DNA from 3 places in the Streptomyces sp. NPDC020299 genome. Region 3 is predicted to be linked to each of the others. Evidence: riboswitches for the same ligand, from Rfam matches in the RefSeq annotation. Region 3 holds a riboswitch; each other region holds the start of a gene.

Region 1 (9,297 bases), on a different contig from region 3:
CCGTCCTCATCCCCACCGACGAAGAGGCCGCCGTCCTGATCGCCGAGCACCAGGACGACCTGACGGACCGCTTCCTCTTCCCGCGGGTCGACCCCGGCCTGCCGCGCCGGCTGGCCAGCAAACAGGGGCTGCACGAACTGTGCGTGGAACACGGCATCGCCAGCCCGTCGGCGGCCTTCCCGCGGTCGTACGAGGAGATCGCCGCCTTCGCCGACACCGCCCGATACCCGGTGGTGGCCAAGAACCGCGAGGCGTTCGTGCGGCGCGAACGGCCCGCCGTGAACGGCACCACCAGGATCGCCACCCGTGAGGGCCTGCTCGCCCTCGCCCGCGACTGGGGCGAGCGCCCCGGCGTGATCCTCCAGGAGTACCTGCCCCGGGAGGACGCCGAGGACTGGATCGTGCACGCCTGCTTCGACGCCGACTCCGCACCGGTCGCGATGTTCACCGGCGTCAAGGTGCGCTCGTGGCCGCCGCACGCGGGCATGACGGCGAACGCGTACGTCGTCGACAACCCGGAACTCGCGGACCTCGCCGCACGTTTCATCAAGCAGATCGGCTTCAGCGGCATCATCGACCTCGACCTGCGCTTCGACCGGCGCGACGGACAGTACAAACTCCTCGACTTCAACCCCCGCATGGGCGCCCAGTTCCGGCTCTTCGAGAACGAGTCCGGCGTGGACGTCGTACGCGCCATGCACCTGGATCTGACCGGCCGCTCCGTTCCGGAGGGGGAACAGCGGGCCGGTCACCGCTACATCGTGGAGAACATCGACCTCCCCGCCCTCCTCGCCTACCGCCGCAGCGGCTACACGACGCCGCACGCGCCGACCCGGGCGAGCGGGACGGAGCTGGCCTGGCTCGCGGGTGACGACCCGCTGCCGTTCCTCACGATGCTCGCGCGCTTCGTGCGACCGGGCGCGAAGCACCTCTATCAGCTGTGGCGGACCAACCGCCGCGGCAGCGGCACCGGTTCCGGAAGCTGAGGCCCGCCCAGGGCGGGCTGTCCGGACCGGTGCACGATCCACCACCACGAAGTGACGGAAAAACACGTCCTGGGGAGGGACTTCGTGAATCAACCGGTTGCAGTCATCGGTGCCGGGCCGTTCGGCCTGTCCACCGCGGCCCATCTGCGGGCCCGCGGCATCCCCGTCCGCGTCTTCGGCGATCCCATGGTCAGCTGGCGCGACCACATGCCCGCCGGAATGCTCCTGAAGTCGACCCCGGTGGCGTCCAGCATCGACTGCCCCCAGCCCGGCCACGCGCTCGCCGACTACTGCGACGCGGCGGGCGTCCGCCGGCTGGTCACCGACGAGGACATCATCCCGGTCGAGACCTTCATCGCCTACGGCGAGTGGTTCCAGCAGAGGCTGCTGCCCGACCTGGAGCGGGTGCGGGTGGTGTCCGTGGACCGGGGCGCCGGCGGCGGCTTCGAACTCAAACTGGACTCCGGTGAGTCGTTCACCGCGCGCGCGGTGGTGGTCGCCACCGGCCTGTCCGGACTGGCCCACCTCCCGGCCGAGCTGGCGTCGGCGGCGCCCGACGGACCCAGCCTCACCGGCCCGGTCTCCCACAGCTCCCAGCACCACGACCTGACCCGGTTCTCCGGCAAGGAACTGATCGTCGTCGGCGCCGGCCAGTCCGCGCTGGAGACGGCGGCCCTGGCCGCGGAGGCCGGCGCCCGGGTACGGGTGGTGTCGCGGGGCCGCGGCCGGGTCGCCTTCGGGGCCCCGCCCTGGAACCAGCCGAGGCTGCGCCCCGAGTCGCCCTTCGGCCGCGCCTGGTCCCTCTGGGCGCTGAGCTACTACCCGCACCCCTACCGCTACCTCCCGGCCCGCACCCGCCACTACCTGGTCCGCCGCGTCCTCGGCCCGCTCGGCGCCTGGTGGCTGCGCGACCGGTTCGAGGGCAAGGTCGGGGTGGAGGAGATCGAGCGGCTGGCCGGCGCGGACGTCTTCGACGGCAGCCCGGTCCTCACCGTCCGCACCCACGCCGGGCAGGCCAACCAGCTCCCCGCCGACCACGTCATCGCGGCCACCGGCTACCGCGTGGACATCGCGGCCATGGACTTCCTCGGCCATGAGCTGCGCACCCGGCTCACGGTGAGCCGGGGCGCGCCCCGGCTGAGTGCGGGATACGTCTCCTCCGTCCCGGGGCTGTACTTCACCGGTCTTCCGGCGGCGTCGTCGTACGGCCCGGTGATGCGCTTCGTCTGCGGCACCGAGTTCGCCTCGCCGCGTCTGGCCAAGCACCTCGCGGCGGCACACGGCTGACGGGCTGCGCCACACGTCCCGACGCACGTCTCGTCACACGTCTCGACATCGTCGTCAAATCGCCATCAAGGAGCCCGCGGGCGCCACTTGGGGCTGGAAACAGCGGTGAGTCGTGGGGGTGCGGTGTCCGTATTCTCTGATCATGGCCGCACCCCCCGCATATTCCCCCCTGACCTGCCCTGCGTATTCGCTCGTCGCGACGGATCTCGACGGAACGCTCCTGCGAGGCGACGACACCGTCTCCGACCGCTCCCGCGCCGCCCTCGCCAGGGCCGGGAGAGCGGGTGCCCGGCACCTCGTGGTGACCGGGCGCCCGGCGCCGCGGGTGCGGCCGCTGCTCGACGACCTCGGCTGCACGGGTCTCGCGGTGTGCGGACAGGGCGCGCAGGTGTACGACGCCGGCGCCCACCGCCTGCTGTGGTCGGTCACCCTGGACCGGGAGCTGGCGGAGACCGCGCTCGGCAAGATCGAGGCCGAGGTGGGGGAGGTGTACGCGGCCGTCGACCAGGACGGGGTGGACGGGCTCACCCTCGTCGAACCCGGCTACCTGATGCCCCACCCCACACTGCCCGCCGTACGGGTCCGGCGGCGCGACGACCTGTGGTGCGAGCCGATCAGCAAGGTCCTGCTGCGGCATCACGCCCTGTCCGACGACGAGTTGGCCGCCACGGCCCGCGCGGCCGTGGGTTCGCTGGCGACGGTCACCATGTCGGGGCCGGGGACCGTCGAGCTCCAGCCGTGCGGCGTCAACAAGGCCACCGGGCTGGCGCTGGCCGCCGACCACCTCGGGCTGAGCGCCGAACGGGCCCTTGCCTTCGGGGACATGCCCAACGACATCCCGATGTTCGACTGGGCCGCCCACGGTGTGGCGATGGCCGGCGCCCACCCCGAGCTGAAGGCGGTGGCCGACGAGATCACTCTGTCGAACGAGGACGACGGCATCGCCGTCGTCCTCGAAAGACTCTTTCCCTGAGCGGGGCTCGCTCCCTCAAGGGAGCGGAGCGGTCAGTACGCGCCGAACACGTTGTCGATCGAGCCGTAGCGGTGGGCGGCGTAGTTGCAGGCGGCCGTGATGTTGGCGACCGGGTCGTAGATGTTGTACGAGGTGCCGGCCACGTGGTAGCTGGCGAACGTGGGGTCGATGACCTGGAGCAGGCCCTTGGACGGGATACCGGCGGCCGCGTTGGAGTCCCAGAGGTTGATGGCCACCGGGTTGCCCGACGACTCGCGCATCACGTTGCGGTAGATGCCGTTGTACGAGCCCGGGATGCCCTTCTGCGCCATGATCGCGAGCGACTCGCGGATCCAGCCGTCGAGGTTGTTCGCGTACGGGAGCGTGGTGGCGGCCGCGGGGGCGGCCTTGGGGGCGCTCGTGGTGGTGGCCGCGGAGGCGCTGGTCGCGCCGATCAGCGGGAGGGCGAGCACGGCGGCACCGGTACCGGCGACGGCGAGCTTGCGGGCGAGGCGGGCGAAGGGGGCACGGTGCTGAGCGGCAGCAGACATGGCTGAGTTCCTCTCCGTCGCCTGCGAGGTGAGCTGTCGGGTTCGGGCTGGGAGGTGCCCGGCCGCGCCGCCCGAAGGCGGTGCGGCTTCACCCCTAGCCGTTCCGGGACGACGGGTGTCGCCCGTACCGGCGGCAAACCTGGGTCCCCCGCTCCTGCCGTCGTGAATGAGTTCGTCGATGGGTGTGACGGGCGGCGGCAGGATTCGGCGTTCCGCCCGACGGCCGGGAACGTATGCGAGAGCACATGTCCTGAACAAGCGCCGGATTCACATAAAGTCCTAGTTGACCTTGTTGTGAGGCGTATGAGGCGCTTGATCCTTTGCGTCTGCCAACCCTCAACTGCCCAATGGCGGCAAGCGGTGTGCCGGTGCCGGGCGGTGGGGTGTCCCGATCGGCCGAAGTGACCCAATTCACGGAATAGCATTTACGGCAAATAGGACATGAGGGGCGCCGCATCGGGTAGCGCATCGGGTGAGGGAGTGGAAGGCCAACTGCTCCAAGCGGCGCAGTCATGTCGTACTTCCGTGTAAGTCGATAAATATCTGTGCTTATCGACCGATCGAAAACATAACGGGCGTGATCCGATAGCGCCCGGCCTGTAACAGTGGGCGCCCTCGGTGATCGAAAGCTGACCGGATACGCTGACTTGAGTGAGGGCAGCGACCTATCGACAAACCGTGTGATCGCCAGCAGGCACCAGCAGACAGGAGACCCCTCGTGACCGTCGTCGGGCCGTTCGGGCTTAGCGTGCGGGACCAGGCTCTGGAAGCCGATGTCCAGGCCGGAATGGCGGCTGTCGAGGAGGGACTGCTCGAAGCCACCAAGAGTGAGGTCCCCTTCATCACCGAGGCCGCGCAGCACCTCGTGCGCGCGGGCGGGAAGCGGTTCCGGCCGCTGCTCGTGATGCTCGCGGCGCAGTTCGGGGACCCGTACGCGCCGGGGATCGTGCCCTCGGCCGTCGTCGTCGAGCTCACCCACCTCGCGACGCTCTACCACGACGACGTCATGGACGAGGCCGCGGTGCGCCGCGGAGTGGACAGCGCGAACACCCGCTGGGGCAACTCCGTCGCCGTCCTCACCGGCGACTTCCTCTTCGCCCGCGCCTCCCAGATCCTCGCCGACCTCGGCCCCGAGGCCGTACGGGTACAGGCCCTGGCGTTCGAGCGGCTGGTCACCGGGCAGATCCTGGAAACGGCGGGGCCGCAGGACGGCCGCGACCCGGTCGAGCACTACCTGGACGTCCTCGGCGGCAAGACCGGATCGCTGGTGGCGGTCTCCTGCCGCTTCGGCGCCATGATGTCCGGGGCCGACGAGACGGTCGTGGACGTCCTCACCCAGTACGGCGAGCGGCTCGGCGTCGCCTTCCAGCTCGCCGACGACGTGCTGGACATCGCCTCCGACTCCCACGAGTCCGGCAAGACCCCGGGCACCGACCTGCGAGAGGGCATCCCGACCCTGCCCGTGCTGCGGCTCAGGGAGCGGGCGGCCCGGCTGGGGCTGGCCGAGGACATCGCCCTGTGCGACCTGCTCGACTCCGACCTGACCGACGACGCCCGGCACGCCGAGGCGCTGGCCGCGCTGCGCGCCCACCCGGCGCTGGAGCAGGCCCGCCGGGACACCGTGCGCTACGCGGAGGACGCGCGGGCGGCGTTGGCGCCGCTACGGGAGTGCGACGCCAAGGCGGCGCTCCTGCAGCTGTGCGACGCGGTGGTGCACCGGGCCGGCTAGTGCCCGGATTCGCCTGGCGCGATCCGGTACGACCCCTACGGGTCGGAGGACATCCCGCTTCCCCGTGTCATACCGCAGGCGTACATCGAGTTGCCTCCCGGGTCTGACGCATCCTCACGGCCGATTTGGTGAGATGGAAACCACGGAAATCACCACTCCTCACCGATTCGGGTGAGAATGGCGGCTCAGGGTTGACGAGGGTGAGGGCAGCCGCCGCCGACGACGGAGGTAAGGCACACATGGCACCGTACGGATCCGACGACACCACGTCCGGCGACACCGCGTCCGACGACAGCATGGCCGACACCGACACGGCCCACGGACGCCGCAAGGCGGCCCGGTACGTCGTACCGGTCGCGGTGGTGGGGGTGGCGGCGGCGACCATCGGGCTGGTCCCGGCGCTCGCCGACTCCGGCGACCCCGACCTGCCGAAGATCAGCGCACAGCAGCTCATAAACAAGATCGCCGCGTCGGACGTGCAGCAGCTGTCCGGCACGGTGCGGTTCAGCACCAACCTCGGCCTGCCGAATCTCGGCGGGCTGGAGAGCAGCCTGCTGTCCGGGGCCGGCAGGGGCGGCGACGGCTCGTCGGCGGACCCGAAGTCCAAGCTCACCGAACTGCTCTCGGGCAGTCACACGCTGCGCGTGGCGGCCGACGGCCCGGACCGCCAGAAGGTCTCGCTGATGGAGAGCGCCGCCGAGTACAGCCTCATCCACGACGGCAAGGACGTCTGGGGCTACGACAGCAAGTCCAACGAGGTGTACCACGGCACCGCGGACCAGGACGGCAGGCAGCAGCGGGAGAAGACCCCCGCCACGCCGAAGGACTTCGCCGACGAGGCCCTGAAGTCCGTCGACGACACCACGTCCGTGACCGTCGACGGCACCGTCCAGGTCGCCGGCCGGGACGCCTACAAGCTGCTCATCAAGCCCAAGCAGTCCGGCACCACGGTGGGTGCGATCAGCATCGCCGTGGACGCGAAGACGGGGACGCCGCTGAAGTTCACCCTGACCCCGTCGAGCGGCGGCGCCGCCGTCGTGGACGCGGGTTTCACCCAGGTCAGCTTCGCCAAGCCGGCCGCCTCGACCTTCGACTTCACCCCGCCGAAGGGCGCGAAGGTCACCGAGGGGGACGACGCGGCCAAGGCTCCGGACGCGGCCAAGGCGCCCGGGAAGCGCGCCCCGAAGTCCCACGAGGACCTCGCCAAGGGCCGCGGCGGCTTCGACGTCCTCGGCAAGGGCTGGAACTCGATCGCCACCTTCGACTCCGGCAGCGAGGGCGGCCTGCCGACCGGTAAGGGCGGCGGGGACATGGGCGGCTTCCTCGGCTCGCTCGGCGACCACGTGACCGGCAAGTTCGGCAAGGGCACGGTGTTCTCCACCCGCCTGGTCAACGCCCTGATCACGGACGACGGCAAGGTCTACGTCGGCACCGTGACCAAGAACGCGCTGGTGAAGGCGGCCGACGCGGCACGGTAGACGCCGGCCGCGCAACACGCGCGGACATACCTGCGTACCTGCGTGCCTACGTACGTATGACGAAACAGGGGAGCCGATGGACGAAACGTCCGCCACGGAGCCGGCCGTGCGGGACGCGGATGACAGCGTCATCCACACCCGCGCGCTCACCAAGCGCTACCGCGGCGGACAGCTCGCCGTCGACGGTCTCGACCTGACCGTCCCGGCGGGCAGCGTCTTCGGCTTCCTCGGTCCGAACGGCTCCGGGAAGACCACCACCATCCGCATGCTGATGGGCCTGATCGAGCCGACCTCCGGCACGGCGCGCGTCCTGGGGCAGCCCATGCCCCGGGCCACGCGCACCGTGCTCCCGCAGGTCGGCGCCCTCATCGAGGGACCGGCCCTGTACGGCTTCCTCTCCGGCCGCGACAACCTGCTGCGGTACGACGCCGCCGACCCGACCGCCGACCCGCGCACCCGGCGCGCCCGCGTCACGGCCGCACTGGACCGGGTGGGCCTGACGGCCGCCGCGGGCAAGAAGGCGAAGGCCTACTCCCTGGGCATGAAGCAGCGCCTGGGCCTGGCCGCCGCACTGCTCCAGCCGCGCAGACTGCTCGTCCTGGACGAGCCGACCAACGGGCTCGACCCGCAGGGCATGCGGGAGATCCGCGCACTGGTGCGGGAGTTGGCCTCGGACGGCACGACCGTGTTCCTCTCCTCCCACCTCCTCGACGAGATCGAGCAGGTGTGCACCCACGCGGCGGTGATGGCCCAGGGCCGACTGATCACCCAGGGCCCGGTCGCCGACCTGGCGGCCGGGGCGCGCGGGCGGCTCGTGGTCGTCACGCCGGACCCGGGTGACGCGGCCCGGGTGCTGAAGGAGCAGGGGGTCGCGGACGTCGTCGTCGCCGAGGACCGGGTGAGCGGCGAGCCGCCCGACCGTGAGCTCGCCGAGCTGAACGCGGCGCTGGTGACGGCCGGGGTGCGGGTGCGCGGCTTCGGAGTGGAGCGGGCCTCGCTGGAGGACGCGTTCGTGGCGCTGACCGGGGAGGGCTTCGATGTCGCAGGCTGAGGCAGTGGCCGTACGCCGTCCCACCCCGCTGTGGACCTTCGGCCTGCTGCGGAACGAACTGACCGTCACCTTCCGGCGCTGGCGCACGCTCGCGCTGCTCGGGGTGCTGGCCGCGGTGCCGGTGCTGGTCGGGGTGGCGGTGAAGATCGAGACGGGGGGCGGCTCGTCGGGCGGTGGCCGGGGCGGCGGAGGCGGAGGCCCGGCGTTCATCGCGCAGATCACCAACAACGGGCTGTTCCTGGTGTTCACGGCGCTGGCAGCGACGCTCCCGTTCTTCCTGCCGATGGCGATCGGCGTGGTGGCGGGAGACGCCATCGCGGGCGAGGCCAACGCCGGAACCCTGCGCTACCTTCTGGTCGCCCCGGCCGGCCGCACCCGCCTGCTGCTCACCAAGTACGCGACGGTCATGGCCTTCTGTCTGGTCGCCACCTTCGTGGTCGCCGTCTTCGCCCTCCTGACCGGCTCGCTGCTCTTCCCGCTCGGCGATCTGACGACCATCTCGGGTACGCAGATCAGCTTCGCCGACGGCCTCGGCCGCGCCCTGCTGATCGCCCTGGTCGTCGCCGCGTCACTGGTCGGGGTCGCGGCGCTCGGCCTGTTCGTCTCCACGCTGACGAACAGCGGGGTCGCGGCGATGGCGACCACGGTCGGCCTGCTCATCACCGTCCAGATCCTCGACCAGATACCTCAACTGCACGCGCTCCAGCCGTACTTCTTCTCCCACTACTGGCTGTCCTTCGCCGATCTGATGCGTGACCCGGTCTACTGGGACGACCTGGTGAAGAACCTCGGTCTCCAGGCCCTGTACGCGGCGGTGTTCGGCTCGGCGGCCTGGGCGCGGTTCACGACGAAGGACATCACGGCCTAGGGCCTGTCTGACAATTCCCGCCTGCCCCGCGACGCCTGGCACGCACTCCCCCACGCTCGGCTTCGCTCGCGCGGGGGGACCCCCATCGCCGCCGCGGGGCCCGCCCTTCGGGCGGACGACGGGAATTGTCAGACAGGCCCTAGCCGTATCGGTATCGGCCCGGTCAGCGGTCCTGGTACGGGAAGCGGGCCGGCGGGGCCTCGCGGGTGAAGAAGGTCTTCGCCCGGGCCAGCGCCTCGGTGTCCTTGAGTACGTCCCCGCGCGCGCTGCCGTTGCCGAGCAGCACCCCGCCGAAGCGCATCCCCAGGTACGCGGCCGAGTTGTTGAGCGTGTCGACGAGCGGATCGGCCACCGAAGGCTCCCGGTCGGCGAGCGCGGCGATGCCCCACAGCGTG
Region 2 (9,297 bases), on a different contig from region 3:
GCCGGCATCGCCGCGGCCTGCGCCGCCCTCACCCCGGCCGTGTCCACCTGAAGGGTCCCCATGATCACCATCAGTACGAAGTTCGAGCGCCCCGATCCCGGCCTCGTCAAGCAGCTGAGCGCCTTCTCCTCCGCGACCGTCCACGAGGCCCAGGGGCGCCTGGGCGCCCTGGACTCCACCATCAAGCCCGTCGACCACCGCATGAGACTGTGCGGGCCGGCGTTCACCGTCGTCTGCGCACCGCGCGACAACCTCATGCTCCAGACCGCGATCCACTACGCCCTGCCCGGCGACGTCATCGTCGTCTCGGGCGGCGCCTACGCGGAGGCCGGCTCCTTCGGCGACGTCCTCGCCAACGCCTGCCAGTCGAAGGGACTCGGCGGCCTGATCACCGACACCGGCGTCCGGGACACCCAGGAGCTGCGCGCACTCGGCTTCCCCGTCTTCTCCCACAGCGTCTGCATCAAGGGCACCGTCAAGGAAACCGTCGGCCCGCTCTGCGAGCCGGTCACCGTCGGCGGCCAGGTCATCCGGCCCGGCGACGTCGTCAGCGCGGACGCCGACGGCGTGGTCGTCGTCCGACACGAAGACCTCAACGAGACGATCGCCGCCTCGCAACGCCGGACCGACGTGGAGGCCGACTTCATCGCCGCGTACCGGTCCGGCAGGACCGTGGCCGAACTCTGCGGCCTGGCGCCGCTGCTCGCCGCGAAGGGAGTGGTGATCGACGAGTGAGGCGGCGGCGCGAGGGGGTGCACGACGCGTGGTGCCATGGGCATCCGCCGGTGCTCGCCTTCGTCGACGCGCCCCCTGTGCCGAGCCGGCCCATGGCGGGGTCCGTGAACCCGCCGGGGTGGGCCTGCCGCTTCCCGTACGCCGGGCCGCGGGTCCTTCACCTGCCGGAGTCGAGTACGCCGCTCACCGAGGTGGATCTGGCCGGGTTGGCGGAGGCGGAGCTCGCGCAGGTGCGGTACCGGCGGCCCGAAGTGCTCGGGCGGTCGCTGTTCAACCGGTGGGGGCGAGCGGACCGGTGGCGGCCCGGTAGGCGCGCAGGAAGGCCGCGACGCCCCCTGTGATCAGGCGGTCCGTCTCCGCCTTGGGGAGCGGCTGGACCCCGTAGTGGGACAGCTGCACGATCGCGTGCGCGGTCAGGGCCGAGAAGTGGGCGCCGGTCAGGGCCGCGTCGCCGTGGACGTCGAGCAGGCCCGCTTCGGCGAGGCCGGTCATCGCCTCGGCCATGGCCTGGCCGACCGGGAGCGGTCCCGCGTCCCGCCATGCCTGGAGGACCTCGGGCGGGACGTGGTCGGCCTCGGCGTGGATGTGGCGGACGAGCGCGAAGTGGTCGGGGTAGTCGGTCATGAGGTCCACGAACGCGCGGGCCAGGGCGACGAGGTCGCGCTCCAGGTCCTCGGGGCGGGGCGGGCGCCCGGGGGCCAGCACCGCGTGCAGACGGGCGAGCTGGGCGTCGCGCACCTCGGTGGAGGTCCAGGTGACGACCGTACGGAAGAGCTGGGCCTTGCCGCCCGGGAAGTGGTTGTAGAGCGTACGCGTCGAGATGCCGGCCTCGGCGGCGAGCGCGTCCACCGAGGCCCGGGTGTAGCCCTCGCGGCCGAAGACCGTGCAGGACGCGCTCGCGATGGCGATCTGTTTCTCGAGCTTGCGCGGTGAGACCGCGCGCCGGGCCTGTTCCGTCCGTTCCTCGTTGCTGTCGGCCACCAGTCTTCTCCCAGCCTCGCCGTCCGTATCTACAACGCACGTTGTAATTTCTACAACGTGCGTTGTAGCTTACCTGAAGGGCCGCGGCGTGCGGCCCACCCCAAGAGGGATACGAGGGGACATCCATGTCTGCAACCGACAGCACCGGCCACACCGACACCGCCCCGCTGCGCGTCGCCGTCATCGTCGGCAGCGTCCGCGAGGGCCGCCAGGCGAGCGCCGTCACCGAATGGTTCCTCGGCACGGCCGCCGGGGACGACGGACTGGAATTCGACGTCGTCGACCTCGCGGACGTCCACCTGCCGCTGGTCATGCCCGGCTGGGGCGGCACCCCGGGCCCCGAGACGGCCGCCGCGCTGAAGGACGTCTCGCCGCGGCTGGACGCCGCCGACGCGTTCGTCGTGATCACCCCCGAGTACAACCACAGCTTCCCGGCGGCCCTGAAGAACCTCATCGACTGGCACCACGGCCAGTGGCAGGCCAAGCCGGTCGGCTTCGTGTCGTACGGCGGTCTCGGCGGCGGACTGCGCGCCGTCGAGCAGCTCCGGCTGGTCTTCGCCGAACTGCACGCCGTCACGATGCGCGACTCCGTCAGCCTGCACGGACCCTGGTCCGGTCTCGGGGAGGACGGCGCCCCGCGCGACGCGGCCGTCTGCGCCGGTGCCGCCAAGGGAATGCTCGGGCAACTGGCCTGGTGGGGGCGGGCGTTGCGGACGGCCCGCGCCGAACGGCCGTACGCGGCCTGACGGGAGGCGGGGGAACATGAGCGCGACCGGGACCGCCGAGGCGCCGGCCGGGGCGCGGGATGCCGCGTCCGCCGCCGCGCTCCGCCGCATCGTCACCGTCGTGGTCATCGGCTCCGTGATGTCGGTGCTCGACATGACGATCGTCAACGTCGCGATGCGCGGCCTCTCGGAGTCCTTCGGCGCGCCGCTGGAGACCATCCAGTGGACCGCCACCGCGTACACGCTGGCGCTCACCGCCGTCATCCCCGCCTCGGCGTGGGCGATGGGCCGGATCGGCGCCAAGCGCACCTATCTGACCGCCCTCGCCCTGTTCACCCTCGGTTCGCTGCTCGCCGCCTGCGCCTGGGACGCCGGCAGCCTCATCGCCTTCCGCGCGGTGCAGGGGCTCGGCGGCGGGCTGCTCATGCCGGTCGGGATGGCGATGGTGATGCGGGTCGCGGACCGCGCCCGGCTGGGCCGGGCCATGGGTCTGCTCGGACTGCCCGTCCTGGTCGGCCCGGCGGCCGGGCCGGTCCTCGGCGGCCGGCTCGTCGACGCGGCGTCCTGGCACTGGATCTTCCTGGTGAACCTGCCCGTCGGCGCGCTCGCTCTGATCCTCGCCGGGAAACTGCTCCCACGGGACCGCCCCGGGCGGGCGTCCGCGCCACCCGCACTGGACGTCCCGGGCCTGCTGACCCTCTCCCCGGGGCTCGCGCTGCTGCTGTTCGGGCTCGCCCGGGGCGGTGAGCGGGGTGACTTCACCGCGCCCGGCGCCTTCGGGCCCGCGCTCGCCGGTGCCGTGCTCCTCGCCGCCTTCGTACGCCGTGCGCTCACCGCCCGTGCCCCGCTGCTCGACCTGCGGCTGCTGCGGGACCGTACGTTCGCCGCAGGGGCCGCCACGCTCGCCCTGTTCGGCTGCGGCTACTTCGGGTCGATGCTGCTCGGGCCGCTGTACTGGCAGCAGCAGCGGGGCATGACCGCGACGGTCGCGGGGCTGCTGGCCGCCCCGGTCGGGTTGGCCGTCGGTACGGCGATGCAGGTCGCCGCGCGGCTGGTCGACCGGGTGTCACCGCGGCGGCTGATCCAGGCGGGGGTCGTGGTGGGCGCGCTCGGGATGGCGCTGGGGGCGCTCCAGGTCGGGGTGGACGGCGTGGCGCCCTGGCGGGTGGTGGGCTCGGCCGCGGTGATGGGCGTCGGCTCCGGCATGGTGCTGATGCCGGCCATGACGACCGCGACCCGTGAGCTGCCCGCTGACCGGGTGGCCGCCGCCGGCACCGCGCTGAGCATCAACGCGCAGGTGTGGGCCTCGGTGGGCACCGCGCTGCTGTCGGTGGTGCTGGGCGCGGCGGGCGCGGACCCGGCGGGGTTCCGGATCGCGTACGCGGTCGCGGCGGGGCTGCTGGCCCTGGCCCTGCTGCCCGCGGCACTGCTGCCGGGGCGACGGCCCGCGGGCCGGGAACGACGTGGGCCCCGGCTCAGCCCACGCTGAGTTCCGTCAGCTCCGCGAGCGGCAGCGTGTGCTGGGTCTGGAGCACCTTCGCCCGCAGGTACCGCACGTTGTGGGCGGTGGTGAAGACCCCCGTCGGCACCCGGTCGCGGACGGCGAGGCCCAGGCCGCGCAGCTGGTCGGCCTTGTCGGGGTTGTTGGAGAGCAGGTCCAGCTCCTCGATGCCGAGGGCACGGAGCATCTGACCGGCCGACGTGTAGTCGCGGGCGTCCTCCGGGAGGCCCAGGGCGGCGTTGGCCTCGTAGGTGTCCAGGCCCTGGTCCTGGAGGGCGTACGCGTCGAGCTTGTTGTAGAGGCCGATGCCGCGGCCCTCCTGGCGGAGGTAGAGCAGGACGCCACCGCGGTCGGCGATGCGCTCGACCGCCTCGCGCAGCTGGGGGCCGCAGTCGCAGCGGGCCGAGCCGAAGACGTCCCCGGTCAGGCACTCGGAGTGCAGGCGGACCAGCGGGACGGTACCGGGGGCGGGCCGGCCGAGGACGACGGCCACGTGCTCCTGGCCGTCGGTCAGGCCGTGGAAGGTGACCAGTTCGGCGTCGACGCTGTAGCCGTCGTGGAAGCGCAGCGGTACCCGGACGCGGGCGCGCGGGGTGGCGGCGGGGGTGTCGGGCATGCGGGTCTCCGGGGTTCAGGAGTTTCAGATTTGAAGCAGATGCCGGGAACCCTACCCCATGCTTTAAATTTGAAGCAACGGAATGAACCAAGGGACTTCCGAATCTCGTGCGAGGGTCACGAACAGGACTTCGGCGACCGGCGCCGCCACGGCACGTCGTCCGGCGCGCACCCCGCGTCCTCGCCCTGGAGTGCGTCGGCGACCGAGCCGAAGATCTCCTCCAGCTGCCGTACCTGTTCGGGGCTGAGGCGGTCGAAGAGGGAGGCGCGTACGGTCGCCACGTGACCCGGTGCCGCACCTTCCAGGACGGCCATCCCCTCGTCGGTCAGCGCGGCGATGCTGCCCCGCTTGTCGGACGGGCACCCCTCGCGCCGTACCAGGCCGTCCTTCTCCAGCCGGGTCACGACGTAGGTCAGCCGGCTCCGGGTGATCTTCGCCTGCTCCGCGAGGTCGGTCATCCGCAGACTGTGTTCCGGCGCCTCGGAGAGGTTGGCCAGGATGGAGTAGTACAGGTGCGGCATACCGGTGTCCTGCTGGAGCTGCCGGTCGATCGCGTCCTCCAGGAGGAGGCTGCCGGCCATGTAGGCGCGCCATGCGCGCTGCTCCTCGGGGGTGAGCCAGCGGGTCGTCATGCCACCAGTGTAGGTTTGTTTCAAACTTGAACCAAGATCCGGGTCCGCCCGGCCACCGGATCCGCCGTTGCCCGCCTCCCGAAGAGAGCGCGTCGATGCCCCGTCCGTACGTCCTGCTGTCCGCCGCCGTCTCCCTCGACGGGTACCTCGACGACACCGGCCCCGACCGGCTGCTGCTGTCCAGCCCGGCCGACTTCGACCGGGTCGACGAGGTACGGGCGTCCGTCGACGCGATCCTGGTCGGCGCCGGCACCATCCGCGCCGACAACCCGAGGCTGCTGGTCAACTCGGCCGAGCGGCGGGCGGCCCGGCTCGCCGCCGGACGGGCGGAGTACCCCCTCAAGGTCACCGTCAGCGGCTCCGGCGACCTGGACCCGGACGCGAACTTCTGGCACACCGGTGGCGAGAAGGTCCTCTACACGACCGGCAAGGGCGCCGAGCGGGCCCGCGCCCTGGGCATCGCGGCCGACGTCGTCCCACTGGGCGAGGATCTCGACTGGCCCGCCCTGCTCGAACACCTGTACGCGGTGCGCGGGGTGCGCCGCCTGATGGTCGAGGGCGGCGGCACCGTCCACACCCAGCTGCTGCGGGAGGGCCTGGCCGACGAGCTGCAGCTCGTCCTGGCCCCCCTTTTCGTGGGCGACCCGCACGCTCCGCGTCTCTTCGGTCCCGGGGGCTACCAGGCCGGGCGGCTGCGGCTGCTGGAGACGCGCCGCATCGAGGACGTCGTCCTGATGCGCTACGAGCCGACCGCGCCCGGCACCGGCCCGGCGGCCGTCGCGGCCGACCGTCACTGGCTGCGGATCGCCTGCGAGCTGGCCGCGCTGTGCCCGCCCTCGGGGACGGCGTTCAGTGTCGGGGCGGTGGTGGTGGCCGCCGACGGTACGGAACTCGCGCGTGGCCACTCACGCGAAGGGGACGATCCCGTGGTCCACGCGGAGGAGGCGGCCCTGGCCAAGATCCGGTCCGGCGACCCCCGGCTGGCCGGCGCCACGGTGTACAGCAGCCTCGAACCGTGCGCCCGGCGGGCCTCCCGGCCGGCGCCGTGTGCCCGGCTGATCCTCGACACGGGGATACGGCGGGTGGTCACGGCCTGGCGGGAGCCGGACACGTTCGTCACCGGCGCCGACGGGAGCGGGCTGCTGGCCGCCGGGGGCGTGGACGTGGTCGTGCTGCCGGAGTACGAGGAGGCGGCGCAGGCACCGAACCGGCACCTGCCGGGCTGAGCCCGGAAGCCCTGGTCGGAAAGGTGTGTGCGAGCAGCCCCGCGGATGACGTACACTGGTGACACAACGACGCGGGGTGGAGCAGCTCGGTAGCTCGCTGGGCTCATAACCCAGAGGTCGCAGGTTCAAATCCTGTCCCCGCTACTGAAGACTCAGGGCCGGAATCCAGTACATGGATTCCGGCCCTGAGTGCTTTCCCGGGCCCCGACCACCTCGAGCCGGACTCAACTCGCCCGATTTTCGCCGGTCATGGCCTAAAAGGTCTCCTGTGAAAACCATAATGATCAAGCCGAACGGCTTGGAAACTGACCGGTAGCTCTATTAACGTTCGATAACGCAGCGCGGTCGTCCCAGCCGTCACCCGCGACGGCTCCGTGCGCACATGCCGAATCCCGCAAGGGAACCGGGGAACCACCACTTGGGGTGAATCACGCGAACACCGTCGTGAACTTGGGTTCACGACCGGTATACGCGCGTAGGAGACCTTCCCGCTCCGAACCCGTCAGCTAACCCGGTAGGCGTTACGGAAGGAAGGAGCACGCCCGCGTGGCGTCCAACCGGCCTGCCCCCACAGCCCCGTTCGTGCCGAGCCAGCGCACCGACACCTTCGGCTACGGCGAGTACCGCACCGACGAGGGCCCCTGGGAGGAGTGGAACCCCACCGAGGAGTCCCTCACCCCGGTACGCGGCCGGCACCGCGTCAGCAAGCAGCGCGGCGGCGGGCTCGCCCGCAGCTCCACCGTCCTGGGCGTCGGCGTGATAGCCGCCGTCGGCGCGGGCGGCATGGCCAGCGCCAACACCGGCAAGCCGCCGGTCCACATCTCCATGCCCGACCTGCCCTCCGTCGGCTCCCTGCTGGGCGACGACGCGGGCGGTGCCAAGGCCACCGCGGCCGGCCTGAGCCACGTCGGCGTGGCCACCGCCGACAGCGACCAGGACAGCCACGACGCCGGCGAGGCCCTGCGCAACCGGATCATGGCGCAGGCCGAACAGCAGAAGAGCCAGGTCGACAACAAGGCGACCGCCGCAGCCGTGGCCGCCGCGGAGAAGCAGTCCACCGCCGCTGCCGCCAAGGCCGAGAAGGAAGCCGCGGCCCAGGCCACCGCCGCCAAGGACAAGGCGGAGGCCGTCGCCAAGAAGCAGGCCGAGGCCGACCGCCTCGCCAAGCTGGCCAAGCAGTACACGCTGCCGACCTCCTCGTACACGATCACCGGCACCTTCGGCCAGCCCGGCGCCATGTGGTCCTCCGGCTACCACACCGGCCTCGACTTCGCGGCGCCGACCGGCACGCTCATCAAGGCCATCCACAGCGGCACGATCACCGAGGCGGGCTGGGCCGGCGCCTACGGCTACCGCACCATCCTCACCCTCGACGACGGCACCGAGCTGTGGTTCTGCCACCAGTCCTCGATCAACGTGAAGGTCGGCCAGAAGGTCGGCACCGGTGAGGTCATCGGCCGTGTCGGCGCCACCGGCAACGTCACCGGCCCGCACGTGCACCTCGAGGTCCACCCCGGCGGGCAGGCCACCGGCATCGACCCGATGGCGTGGCTGCACAGCAAGGGCCTCAACCCCTGACACGTCCTTCCGTTCCCCGGCAGCCCTGACGACACCCCCCGACGTCAGGGCTGCCGGGCGTATGCGGAATGCGCGCCACCGCCGCGGTTGTTGGATCAAGGCATGACCTCTCTTCGCACACTCGGCAGCTCCGACCTCGCGGTCTTCCCGCTCGCCCTCGGCGGCAACGTCTTCGGCTGGACCGCCGACGAGGCGCAGTCCTTCGCCGTCCTGGACGCCTACACGGCCGCCGGCGGCAACTTCGTCGACACCGCCGACTCCTACTCGGCGTGGGTCGAGGGCAACGAGGGCGGCGAGTCGGAGACCGTCATCGGCAACTGGCTCAGGTCCCGCGGCAACCGCTCCGACGTCGTCATCGCCACCAAGGTCAGCCAGCACCCGAAGTACCAGGGCCTGACCGCCGGCAACATCAAGGCCGCGGCCGACGCCTCCCTGCGCCGGCTCGGCACCGACCACATCGACCTGTACTACACCCACTTCGACAAGACCGAGGTCCCGGTCGAGGAGATCATCGGGGCGCTCGACGAGCTCGTCCGGACGGGCAAGGTGCGCTACATCGCCGCCTCCAACATCTCGGCCGAGCGCCTCCAGGCGTCCCTCGACTTCTCCGAGCGCGAGGGCCTCGCCCGGTACGTGGCACTGCAGCCGCACTACAACCTCGTCTCGCGCGACACCTACGAGGGGCCGCTGCGGGACGTCACCGCCCGCGCCGGCCTCGCGGTGGTGCCGTACTACTCCCTCGCCTCCGGCTTCCTCACGGGCAAGTACCGCCCCGGTACGACCGTGGACAGCGCGCGGGCCGGGGGTGCGGCGAAGCACCTGGAGACCGAGCGGGGGCAGAAGGTGCTGACGGCCCTGGACGAGATCGCCGCCGCGCACGACGCCCCCGTGGCCTCCGTGGCCCTCGCCTGGCTCGCCGCCCGGCCGACCGTGGTGGCCCCCCTCGCCTCGGCCCGCACGGTGGACCAGCTGCCGGCGCTGCTCGGGGCGGCCGGGCTGGAACTCACCGAGGAGGAGCTGACGCGGCTCACCGAGGCGTCGGCCTAACCCTTCCCCGTCCCGGGGTCGCTACGTCCGGTACGGGTTGTAGGCGGTGTACGGCGCCGCCGGATACCCGTAGCCGGGCCCGGGGCCGGGTCCCTGTACGTACCCGTACGCGCCCTGCACCCCGTGCACCGGCCAGGGCGTCGGAACCACCGGAGCCGACGCCCTCGCCGCGTACTCCAGCGCGGGCCGCGCCGCCTGCCGCCTGCTCCACAGCTCGGCCAGCAGCTCCCGCTCCCGTACGACGAAGTCGGCACCC
Region 3 (9,297 bases):
GAGTTCCACCCGCAGCCCCAGGCGGGCGAGGCCAGGCCGTGGGCGTTCCCGGCCCCGGAGCGCGGTGCGCTCGACAACGGCCTGACCGTCCTGCGCTGCCACCGCCCCGGCCAGCAGGTCGTCGCCGTCGAGGTGCTCCTCGACGCGCCCCTGGACGCTGAGCCGGCCGGCCTGGACGGCGTCGCCACGATCATGGCGCGGGCCTTCTCCGAGGGCACCGACAAGCACTCGGCCGAGGAGTTCGCCGCCGAGCTGGAGCGTGCGGGCGCCACGTTCGACATGCACGCCGACCACCCCGGCGTCCGCCTCAGCCTGGAGGTCCCGGCCTCCCGCCTGGCCAAGGGGCTCGCGCTGCTGGCCGACGCCCTCAGAGCGCCCGCGTTCGCCGACGGCGAGGTCGAGCGGCTGGTGCGCAACCGCCTCGACGAGATCCCGCACGAGCTGGCCAACCCCTCCCGCCGCGCCGCCAAGGAACTGTCCCGGCAGCTCTTCCCGGCGACCGCCCGCATGTCCCGGCCCCGCCAGGGCACCGAGGACACCGTCGCCAAGATCGACTCGGCGGCCGTCCGCGCCTTCTACGAGCGGCACGTGCGGCCCGCCACCGCCACCGCCGTCGTGGTCGGCGACCTCACCGGCATCGACCTCGACGAGCTGCTCGGCGAGACCCTGGGCGCGTGGAGCGGCTCCGCGGCGCAGCCGCGCCCGGTGCCGCCGGTGACCGCCGACGACACCGGACGCGTCGTCATCGTCGACCGCCCCGGCGCCGTCCAGACCCAGCTGCTCATCGGCCGTGTGGGCGCCGACCGGCACGACCGGGTGTGGCCGGCCCAGGTGCTCGGCACCTACTGCCTCGGCGGCACCCTCACCTCCCGCCTGGACCGCGTCCTGCGCGAGGAGAAGGGCTACACCTACGGCGTCCGCGCGTTCGGTCAGGTCCTCAGGTCCGGCCCCGAGGGCAACGGCGCCTCGATGCTGGCCATCAGCGGCTCCGTGGACACCCCGAACACCGGTCCCGCCCTCCAGGACCTGTGGGCGGTGCTGCGCACGCTCGCCGCGGAGGGGCTCACCGACGCCGAGCGCGACGTGGCCGTGCAGAACCTCGTCGGGGTGGCGCCGCTGAAGTACGAGACGGCAGCGGCCGTGGCGAGCACGCTGGCCGACCAGGTGGAGCAGCACCTGCCCGACGACTTCCAGGCGACGCTGTACCGGCAGCTCGCCGCGAGCGGCACCGTGGAGGCCACCGCGGCGGTCGTCAACGCCTTCCCGGTGGACCGTCTGGTGACGATCCTGGTCGGGGACGCGGCACAGATCAAGGAGCCGGTCGAGGCCCTCGGCATCGGCGAGGTCTCCGTCGTGCCGGCCGAGTAGCCGGAGCGACAGCCGAGCGACAGCGGCACGCGCGCGTGGGGCCCAGGTGACGATGTGTCACCTGGGCCCCACGCCGTTCCCCGGTCCGCTCCCCATGCCTCTGGCCAGATGTCCGAATTGGGGCGGAGGTTGCCTGTCTGCCCTGTGGCGTGCGCTACAAAAACCCTGTTGCGTTTGAGGATTGAAAGTCGCGGCCCTTAGCGTCAAGCAGGCTGTTCGTCAGGCAGTGCGCCGCAACCGCGGCACCGGACAGCGATCGCCGAGTCCCCGTACGGCGCGAGCCAGGGGAGCCGGGGACCCATCGTCCCTTGGGGTGAATCGGACGCCCGCGCACACCGCGAGGGGGCCCGTAGGAGACCTTCCTGCTCCGAACCCGTCAGCTAACCCGGTAGGCGAGAAGGAAGGAAAGGACCAGCCACTTCATGGCGTTCACCCGCGCCACCGGGAAGCACCGCCGTCCCAGCCGGATGCACCGCACCACCGCCCGCGCGGCGGGCGTCGCCGCCCTCGCCACCACCGGTGCCGTCGGCAGCCTGGCCGCCCCGGCGCTCGCCGCCGAGCCCGCGCCGGCGCCCGAGCAGACCGCCCTCACCCCGGTCATCACCATCAGCGAATCGGTCCCCGAGCACATCGACGCCCAGGCCGCCGCCCAGCAGGAGGCCGCCGATCTGAAGGCGGCCGAGGAAGCGGCGCGGAAGAAGGCCGCCGAGCAGGCCCGCGCACAGGCGGAGAAGGCGCGCGAGGCCAAGGCGCGGGCGGCCCGCGCGGCCGAGCGCGAGCGGCTCAACGCGTTCGTGGCACCGATCACCGGGTCCTACGTCTCCACCGGCTACCAGGCCAGCAGCTCCCTGTGGTCCTCCGGCTCGCACACCGGCATCGACTTCCACGCCGCGAGCGGCACCGCGGTCCATGCGGTCGGCTCCGGCACCGTGGTGTCCACCGGCTGGGGCGGGGCGTACGGCAACCAGATCGTGATCAAGATGGCCGACGGCATGTACACCCAGTACGGCCATCTGTCGTCCATCGGCGTCTCGGTGGGCCAGAAGGTCACCCCGGGCCAGCAGATCGGCCTGTCCGGCTCGACCGGCAACACCACCGGGCCGCACCTCCACTTCGAGGCCCGCACCGGCCCCGAGTACGGCTCGGACGTCGACCCCGTCTCCTACCTCCGCAAGCACGGCGTGAACGTCTGACGAAGACCCACCCCCACCCGAAGCCCCGGCCCACGAGCCGGGGCTTTCGTGGTTTTCGAACGCCCAGCCGCCCCTCGCTGTCCAAAAAATATCCATGGATTCCGACCCGCCGTCGGAAATTCCCGCTCATTGCAATAGAGTCACGGAACGGGCGCCCATCGACGGCGTTTCACGGGGATTAAGGCGGAGGTCGGTCATGCGTATTCCGGCGCACTCGGTATGCACGGCGATCCGGGACGACATCGTGGCCGGAGTCCACGAGCGCGGCGGCCGCCTCACGGAGGAACTCCTCGCCCGCCGCTACGGCGTCTCGCGCGTCCCCGTCCGCGAGGCCCTGCGCACCCTGGAGGCCGAGGGGTTCGTGGTGACCCGGCGGCACGCGGGCGCGTGCGTCGCCGAGCCGACCGAGCAGGAGGCCGCGGACCTGCTGGAGATGCGCATGCTGATGGAGCCGCTCGGCGCCGCCCGGGCCGCCCAGCGGCGCACCGAGGCCCATCTCAAGGTGCTGCGCGGCCTGGTACGGCTGGGCCAGGAGCGGGCCCGCAGGGGCAGCAGCGACGACCTGCGCTCCCTGGGCGGCTGGTTCCACGAGACGCTCGCCCAGGCCTGTGGCAGCCACGCCCTGACCTCCGTACTGACCCAGCTGCGGCACAAGATCACCTGGATGTACACGGTGGAGGCGCCCGCCGACCCGGTGGAGTCCTGGACCGAGCACGGCGCCATCGTGGACGCGGTGGCGCGCGGCGACGGCGAGCGCGCCAGGGCGATCACGGCGCTGCACACCGAGCGCGCGACGGCCGCGCACCGGCTGCGTTTCACCGGCGGCACCGGCCGCCCGGAACGTGTGAGGACTTCGCAACAAGCCGTAAACATGCCGAGCCTGCGGCATTAACACGGGCACCGTATACAAAGAAGAGTAATTCGGCGGAGGGCTGTTTTCCCCTGCCTGAATTCATGGTGCCATCCATGGTGCCACCAGAATTCCCGGTAAAACAGCGGAGCCGCGCCGCCCGAAAGGGGCGACGCGGCTCCGCCGTTCTGTGCGGTGTGCGCTCAGACGGTCTCGGGCAGCTCCTCGAGTCCCTCGGAGACCAGCTTCGCCAGCCGGTCCAGGGCGGCGTCCGCGCCCTCGGCGTCGGAGGCGAGAACGATCTCCTCGCCGCCCTGGGCGCCGAGGCCGAGGACGGCCAGCATGGAGGCCGCGTTGACCGGAGTGCCGCCGGCCTTGGCGATCGTCACCGGCACGCCTGCGGCCGTGGCGGCTCGGACGAAGATGGATGCGGGGCGGGCGTGGAGGCCCTCGGCCCAGCCGACGTTGACGCGGCGCTCAGCCATGTGTTGCTGCCCTTCAGTTCTCAGGGTTGTCTAGACCAGTTTCCCATATCGTGAAGCACACCCGGACGGTCCTTCGTCCCGTCCGGGTGTGTGGTCGGATCGCGGCCTCGATCCGATGTCGTCCTCCACAGACTGCCTCGCGCCGTTGTCGGACGCGAGCCGTACTCTGGGGCCCATGCAGACCCCGGCGGACCGGCAGGACCGGCACGAGTACCCCGCCCACTGGGAGGCGGACGTGGTGCTGCGCGACGGCGGAACCGCGCGCATCCGGCCCATCACCGTTGATGACGCCGACCGGCTGGTCAGCTTCTACGAACAGGTGTCGGACGAGTCGAAGTACTACCGCTTCTTCGCGCCCTACCCGCGCCTGTCCGCCAAGGACGTCCACCGCTTCACGCACCACGACTTTGTGGACCGGGTGGGACTCGCGGCCACGGTCGGCGGCGAGTTCATCGCCACCGTACGCTATGACCGCATCGGCGCCGACGGTATGCCCGCCTCCGCGCCCTCCGACGAGGCCGAGGTCGCCTTCCTGGTGCAGGACGCCCACCAGGGCCGCGGGGTCGCCTCCGCCCTCCTCGAACACGTCGCGGCCGTCGCGCGCGAGCGGGGCATCCGCCGCTTCGCCGCCGAGGTCCTTCCCGCCAACACCAAGATGATCAAGGTGTTCACGGACGCCGGGTACACCCAGAAGCGCAGCTTCGAGGACGGCGTCGTACGCCTGGAGTTCGACCTCGAACCCACCGACCGCTCGCTCGCCGTCCAGCGCGCGCGGGAACAGCGCGCCGAGGCGCGGTCGGTCCAGCGGCTGCTGGCGCCGCGGTCGGTCGCCGTGGTCGGTGTCGGCCGCACGCCAGGCGGCGTGGGACGCGGCGTCCTCGGAAACATCAGGGACGCCGGCTTCACCGGACGCCTGTACGCCGTGAACAAGGCCTTCCCCGACGACCTCAAGGAGATCGACGGGGCGACCGCGCACCGCTCGGTGCGGGAGATCGACGACCCCGTGGACCTGGCCGTCGTCGCCGTGCCCGCCGATCACGTGCCCGAGGTGGTCGCCGAGTGCGGCGAGCACGGTGTGCAGGGGCTCGTCGTGCTCGCCGCCGGGTACGCGGAGGCCGGGCCCGACGGGCGCGAGCGCCAGCGCGCACTCGTCCGGCAGGCGCGCACGTACGGGATGCGGATCATCGGGCCGAACGCCTTCGGGGTCATCAACACCTCCGAGGAGGTGCGGCTCAACGCCTCCCTGGCACCCGAGATGCCCCGCCCCGGCCGCATCGGGCTGTTCGCCCAGTCCGGCGCCATCGGCATCGCGCTGCTGTCCCGGCTGCACCGGCGCGGGGGAGGGGTCACCGGCGTCACGGGTGTCTCCACCTTCGTCTCGTCCGGCAACAGGGCGGACGTCTCCGGCAACGACGTGCTGCAGTACTGGTACGACGATCCGGACACCGACGTCGTCCTCATGTACCTGGAGTCCATCGGCAACCCCCGCAAGTTCACCCGGCTCGCCCGGCGGACCGCCGCGGCGAAACCGCTGGTCGTGGTGCAGGGGGCCGGGTCCGCGCCACAGGGACACGCGGTACGGGCCACACGCCTGCCGCACGCCACCGTGTCCGCGCTGCTCAGGCAGGCCGGGGTGATCCGGGTGGACACGATCACCGAACTCGTCGACGCGGGACTGCTGCTCGCCCGGCAGCCGCTGCCCGCCGGGCCGCGGGTGGCGATCCTGGGGAACTCGGAGTCGCTGGGGCTGCTGACGTACGACCAGTGTCTCGCCGAGGGACTGCGGCCGATACGCCCCCTGGACCTCACGACGGGCGCCACGGCGGAGGACTTCCACGCGGCGCTGTCCCGGGCGCTGGCCGACGACACCTGTGACGCGGTGGTGGTGACCGCCATACCCGCGATCGGCGAGGCCTCGCCGGGGGACGCGGAGCTGGCGGAGGCGCTGCGGTCGGCTGCCGCCGGGGCGCCGGGGAAGCCGGTGCTCGTCGTGCACGTGGAGCTCGGGGGGCTCGCGGAGGCGTTGTCGGCCGCGGCGAGTACCGCGCCGGCTTCGCCCGAGGGCGGGGACCCGCACCGCCCCGTGGAACGGCTGCCCGGCATGGCGGCGGCCGCGGACAAGCCGGCCGGCGCCGCCCCCGCCGGCCCCGGCTCGCGGCTCATCCCCGCCTATCCCGCCGCCGAGCGGGCCGTACGGGCCCTGGGGGAAGCCGTGAAGTACGCGCAGTGGCGGAGGGAGGCCGCCGACCCGGGGAAGGTGCCCGAGTACGAGGACATCGACGAGAAGGGGGCCGCCCGGCTGATCGACGGGATGCTCGCGCGCGGGCAGGGCCTGACGCTCGGCACGGAGGAGACCTGCGAGCTGCTCGGGAAGTACGGCATCCAGGTGCACCGCGCGCTGCCCGCCCCCACCCCGGACGCCGCCGCCGAAGCCGCCCGCACCCTCGGCTACCCCGTGGCCCTCAAGGCGACCGCCCCGCACCTGCGGCACCGGGCCGACCTGGGGGGCGTACGCCTCGACCTCGCGGACGAGGAGCAACTGCGCCGGACGTACACCGAGTTGACCGAGCTGTTCGGCCCGCCCGAGGAGCTGCGGCCGGTGGTGCAGTCGATGGCGCCGCGCGGCGTCGACACCGTCGTACGGGCCGTGATCGACCCGGCGGCCGGGGCGGTGCTCTCCTTCGGACTCGCCGGAGCGGCCTCGCAGCTGCTCGGCGACATGGCGCACCGGCTGGTTCCGGTGACCGAGCGGGAGGCGACCTCCCTGGTGCGGTCGATCCGGACGGCGCCGCTGCTGTTCGGCTGGCGCGGCTCGACCCCCGTGGACACCCCGGCGCTGGAGGAGCTGCTGCTGCGTGTGTCCCGCCTGGTCGACGACCATCCCGAGGTCGTCGCGGTCACCCTGGAGCCCGTCGTGGTGGCCCCGCAGGGCCTGAGCGTCCTCAGCGCCTCCGTGCGCCTCGCGCCCCCGCCGGCCCGCGACGACCTCGGCCCGCGCACCCTGCCGGTCTACTGAGCCGGACGGGCGGTGGGCAGGCGGTGGACAGGCGGTGGGCAGGCACCCGCGTACGGCCGGTGGGCCCGGCCCGGCTGCCGCTGACTGGCCCGGACCGCCCCTGCCCACGGATTAGGATGGACGCCATGGCCAAGACCAGTACGACGACCCAGGGGCTGCGCTCGGCGATCGAGCGCAGCGGCTACTACCCGGCCCTCGTGGCCGAGGCGGTGGAGGCCGCCGTGGGCGGCGAGCCCATCCGGTCGTACCTGGTCCATCAGGAGACCACGTTCGACCAGAACGAAGTGCGGCGGCACGTCACCGTACTGGTCCTCACCGGCAACCGGTTCATCGTCAGCCACACCGACGAGCAGGCCGCCGACAGCACCTCCCCGACGCCGTACGCCACGACGTCCACCGAGTCGGTGAAGCTCGGCCGGATCTCGTCGGTCGTCGTCAGCCGCGTGGTCGCCAACCCGGAGCAGTACAAGCCGGGCACCCTGCCCCGCGAGGTCGTGCTGACCATCGGCTGGGGCGCCGTCTCCCGCCTCGACCTGGAGCCCGCCGCCTGCGGCGACCCCAACTGCGAGGCGGACCACGGCTACACGGGCAGCTCGACGGCCGACGACCTCAGCCTGCGCGTCAGCGAGGCCGGGGACGGCCCGGAGACGGTGCGCCAGGCGCTCGCCTTCGCGCAGGCCATCTCCGAGGCGACCGCGGACGTCACACGCTGATGTCCCAGTCCGCAGCCGCAGCCTGGGACCACCCGGAACCGCTCTCCCCCGACTCGGCACCGCTGCCCGAGTACGGCACCGGATCGCTCGCCGACCTGCTGCCCACCCTGGCCGCCGGAATGGCCGTACCCGGCATGACCGCCGCGATCACGGAGCTGACCCCGGCGGACCGCAACTGCGTCTTCCTGATCGACGGCCTCGGCTGGGAGCAGATCAAGGCCCATCCCGACGAGGCCCCCTTCCTGACCTCGCTGCTCGGCGGCTCGCGCGGGGGCACCGGCCGGCCGCTCACCGCCGGGTACCCGGCGACCACTGCGACCTCCCTGGCCTCCGTCGGCACCGGCCTGCCGCCGGGCGCGCACGGACTGCCCGGTTACACGGTCCGCAATCCGGCGACCGGCGAGCTGATGAACCAGCTCCGCTGGAACCCGTGGACGCCGCCCGGCCCGTGGCAGCCGTACCCCACCGTCTTCCAGCTGGCCCAGAAGGCGGGTGTGCACGCCGCCCAGGTGTCCTCCCCGACCTTCGCCAACACCCCGCTGACCAAGGTCGCGCTCAGCGGCGGGACGTTCCTCGGGCGGCTGACCGGCGAGGAGCGCATGGACCTCGCGGCCGAGCAACTGGCGGCCTCGGACCGCTCCCTGGTCTACACGTACTACGCCGAACTGGACGGCGCCGGGCACCGCTACGGCATCGCGTCCGACACCTGGCGCGGCCAGCTGATGTACGTCGACCGGCTGGCCCAGCGTCTGGCCGAGCAACTGCCCCCGCGCAGCGCGCTCTACATCACCGCCGACCACGGCATGGTCGACATCCCGTTCGACGAGCAGCACCGCATCGACTTCGACGAGGACTGGGAACTGCGCGCCGGCGTCGCCCTGCTGGGCGGCGAGGGACGCGCCCGCCACGTGTACGCGGTGCCTGGGGCCGAGAACGACGTCCTGACCGTCTGGCGCGAGGTGCTCGGCGAGCAGTTCTGGGTGGCCTCGCGGGACGAGGCGATCGCGGCGGGCTGGTTCGGGCCGCGGATCGACGACCGCGTGTACCCGCGCATCGGTGACGTGGTCGCGGCCGCGTACGACGACGTGCTGCTCATCGCCTCCGAGCGCGAGCCGAAGGAGTCGTCGATGGTCGGCAACCACGGTTCCATGACCCCTGCCGAGCAGTTCGTTCCCCTGCTCGAAGTACGCTCCTGACGTCCCGCCCGTTGCCTCTTGCCGAAAGGTGTTCAACTCACCATGCCCGAGCTGGTGTTCTTCTCCGGAACCATGGACTGCGGGAAGTCGACGCTGGCTCTGCAGATCGAGCACAACCGCTCCGCGCGCGGCCTGCAGGGCATGATCTTCACCCGCGACGACCGCGCGGGCGAGGGCAAGCTGTCCAGCCGCCTCGGCCTGGTCACCGACGCCGTCGAGGTCGAGGACGGACAGGACCTGTACGCGTACCTCGTCGACCACCTCTCCCAGGGCCGCCGCGCCGACTACGTCATCGCGGACGAGGCGCAGTTCTTCGCCGAGGAGCAGATAGACCAGCTCGCGCGCGTCGTCGACGACCTCGGCATGGACGTCTACGCCTTCGGCATCACGACCGACTTCCGCTCCAAGCTGTTCCCCGGCTCCCAGCGGCTGGTCGAACTCGCCGACCGCGTCGAGGTCCTCCAGGTCGAGGCGCT

The links. Region 3 has a riboswitch for cyclic di-AMP ahead of ACH45E_RS24760 (M23 family metallopeptidase). Riboswitches for the same ligand answer to the same signal wherever they lie in the genome.
Positions count from the first base shown of each region.
Region 1: another riboswitch for cyclic di-AMP. It lies ahead of ACH45E_RS36160 (transglycosylase SLT domain-containing protein); the one in region 3 lies ahead of ACH45E_RS24760 (M23 family metallopeptidase).
Region 2: another riboswitch for cyclic di-AMP. It lies ahead of ACH45E_RS07900 (M23 family metallopeptidase); the one in region 3 lies ahead of ACH45E_RS24760 (M23 family metallopeptidase).

Region 1 is NZ_JBIRWL010000019.1:5,712-15,008, reverse strand. It holds gene ACH45E_RS36175 (ATP-grasp domain-containing protein) at 1-986, shown strand, start outside; gene ACH45E_RS36170 (FAD-dependent oxidoreductase) at 1,071-2,273, shown strand; gene ACH45E_RS36165 (HAD family hydrolase) at 2,416-3,246, shown strand; gene ACH45E_RS36160 (transglycosylase SLT domain-containing protein) at 3,279-3,776, opposite strand; cyclic di-AMP (ydaO/yuaA leader) riboswitch at 3,782-3,964, opposite strand; gene ACH45E_RS36155 (polyprenyl synthetase family protein) at 4,495-5,505, shown strand; gene ACH45E_RS36150 (outer-membrane lipoprotein carrier protein LolA) at 5,745-6,983, shown strand; gene ACH45E_RS36145 (ABC transporter ATP-binding protein) at 7,060-8,034, shown strand; gene ACH45E_RS36140 (ABC transporter permease) at 8,021-8,902, shown strand; gene ACH45E_RS36135 (NAD(P)H-dependent oxidoreductase) at 9,066-9,297, opposite strand, start outside.
Region 2 is NZ_JBIRWL010000003.1:20,256-29,552, reverse strand. It holds gene ACH45E_RS07945 (aspartate transaminase) at 1-51, shown strand, start outside; gene ACH45E_RS07940 (4-carboxy-4-hydroxy-2-oxoadipate aldolase/oxaloacetate decarboxylase) at 61-735, shown strand; gene ACH45E_RS07935 (TetR/AcrR family transcriptional regulator) at 1,006-1,716, opposite strand; gene ACH45E_RS07930 (NAD(P)H-dependent oxidoreductase) at 1,842-2,462, shown strand; gene ACH45E_RS07925 (DHA2 family efflux MFS transporter permease subunit) at 2,479-3,930, shown strand; gene ribA (GTP cyclohydrolase II) at 3,917-4,558, opposite strand; gene ACH45E_RS07915 (MarR family transcriptional regulator) at 4,675-5,190, opposite strand; gene ACH45E_RS07910 (dihydrofolate reductase family protein) at 5,286-6,416, shown strand; tRNA gene ACH45E_RS07905 (tRNA-Met) at 6,487-6,560, shown strand; cyclic di-AMP (ydaO/yuaA leader) riboswitch at 6,790-6,952, shown strand; gene ACH45E_RS07900 (M23 family metallopeptidase) at 6,963-7,994, shown strand; gene ACH45E_RS07895 (aldo/keto reductase) at 8,097-9,041, shown strand; gene ACH45E_RS07890 (PrsW family intramembrane metalloprotease) at 9,063-9,297, opposite strand, start outside.
Region 3 is NZ_JBIRWL010000010.1:19,166-28,462, forward strand. It holds gene ACH45E_RS24755 (pitrilysin family protein) at 1-1,368, shown strand, start outside; cyclic di-AMP (ydaO/yuaA leader) riboswitch at 1,616-1,777, shown strand; gene ACH45E_RS24760 (M23 family metallopeptidase) at 1,791-2,561, shown strand; gene ACH45E_RS24765 (GntR family transcriptional regulator) at 2,758-3,453, shown strand; gene ACH45E_RS24770 (HPr family phosphocarrier protein) at 3,615-3,896, opposite strand; gene ACH45E_RS24775 (GNAT family N-acetyltransferase) at 4,072-6,912, shown strand; gene ACH45E_RS24780 (DUF5998 family protein) at 7,029-7,625, shown strand; gene ACH45E_RS24785 (nucleotide pyrophosphatase/phosphodiesterase family protein) at 7,625-8,821, shown strand; gene ACH45E_RS24790 (thymidine kinase) at 8,864-9,297, shown strand, end outside.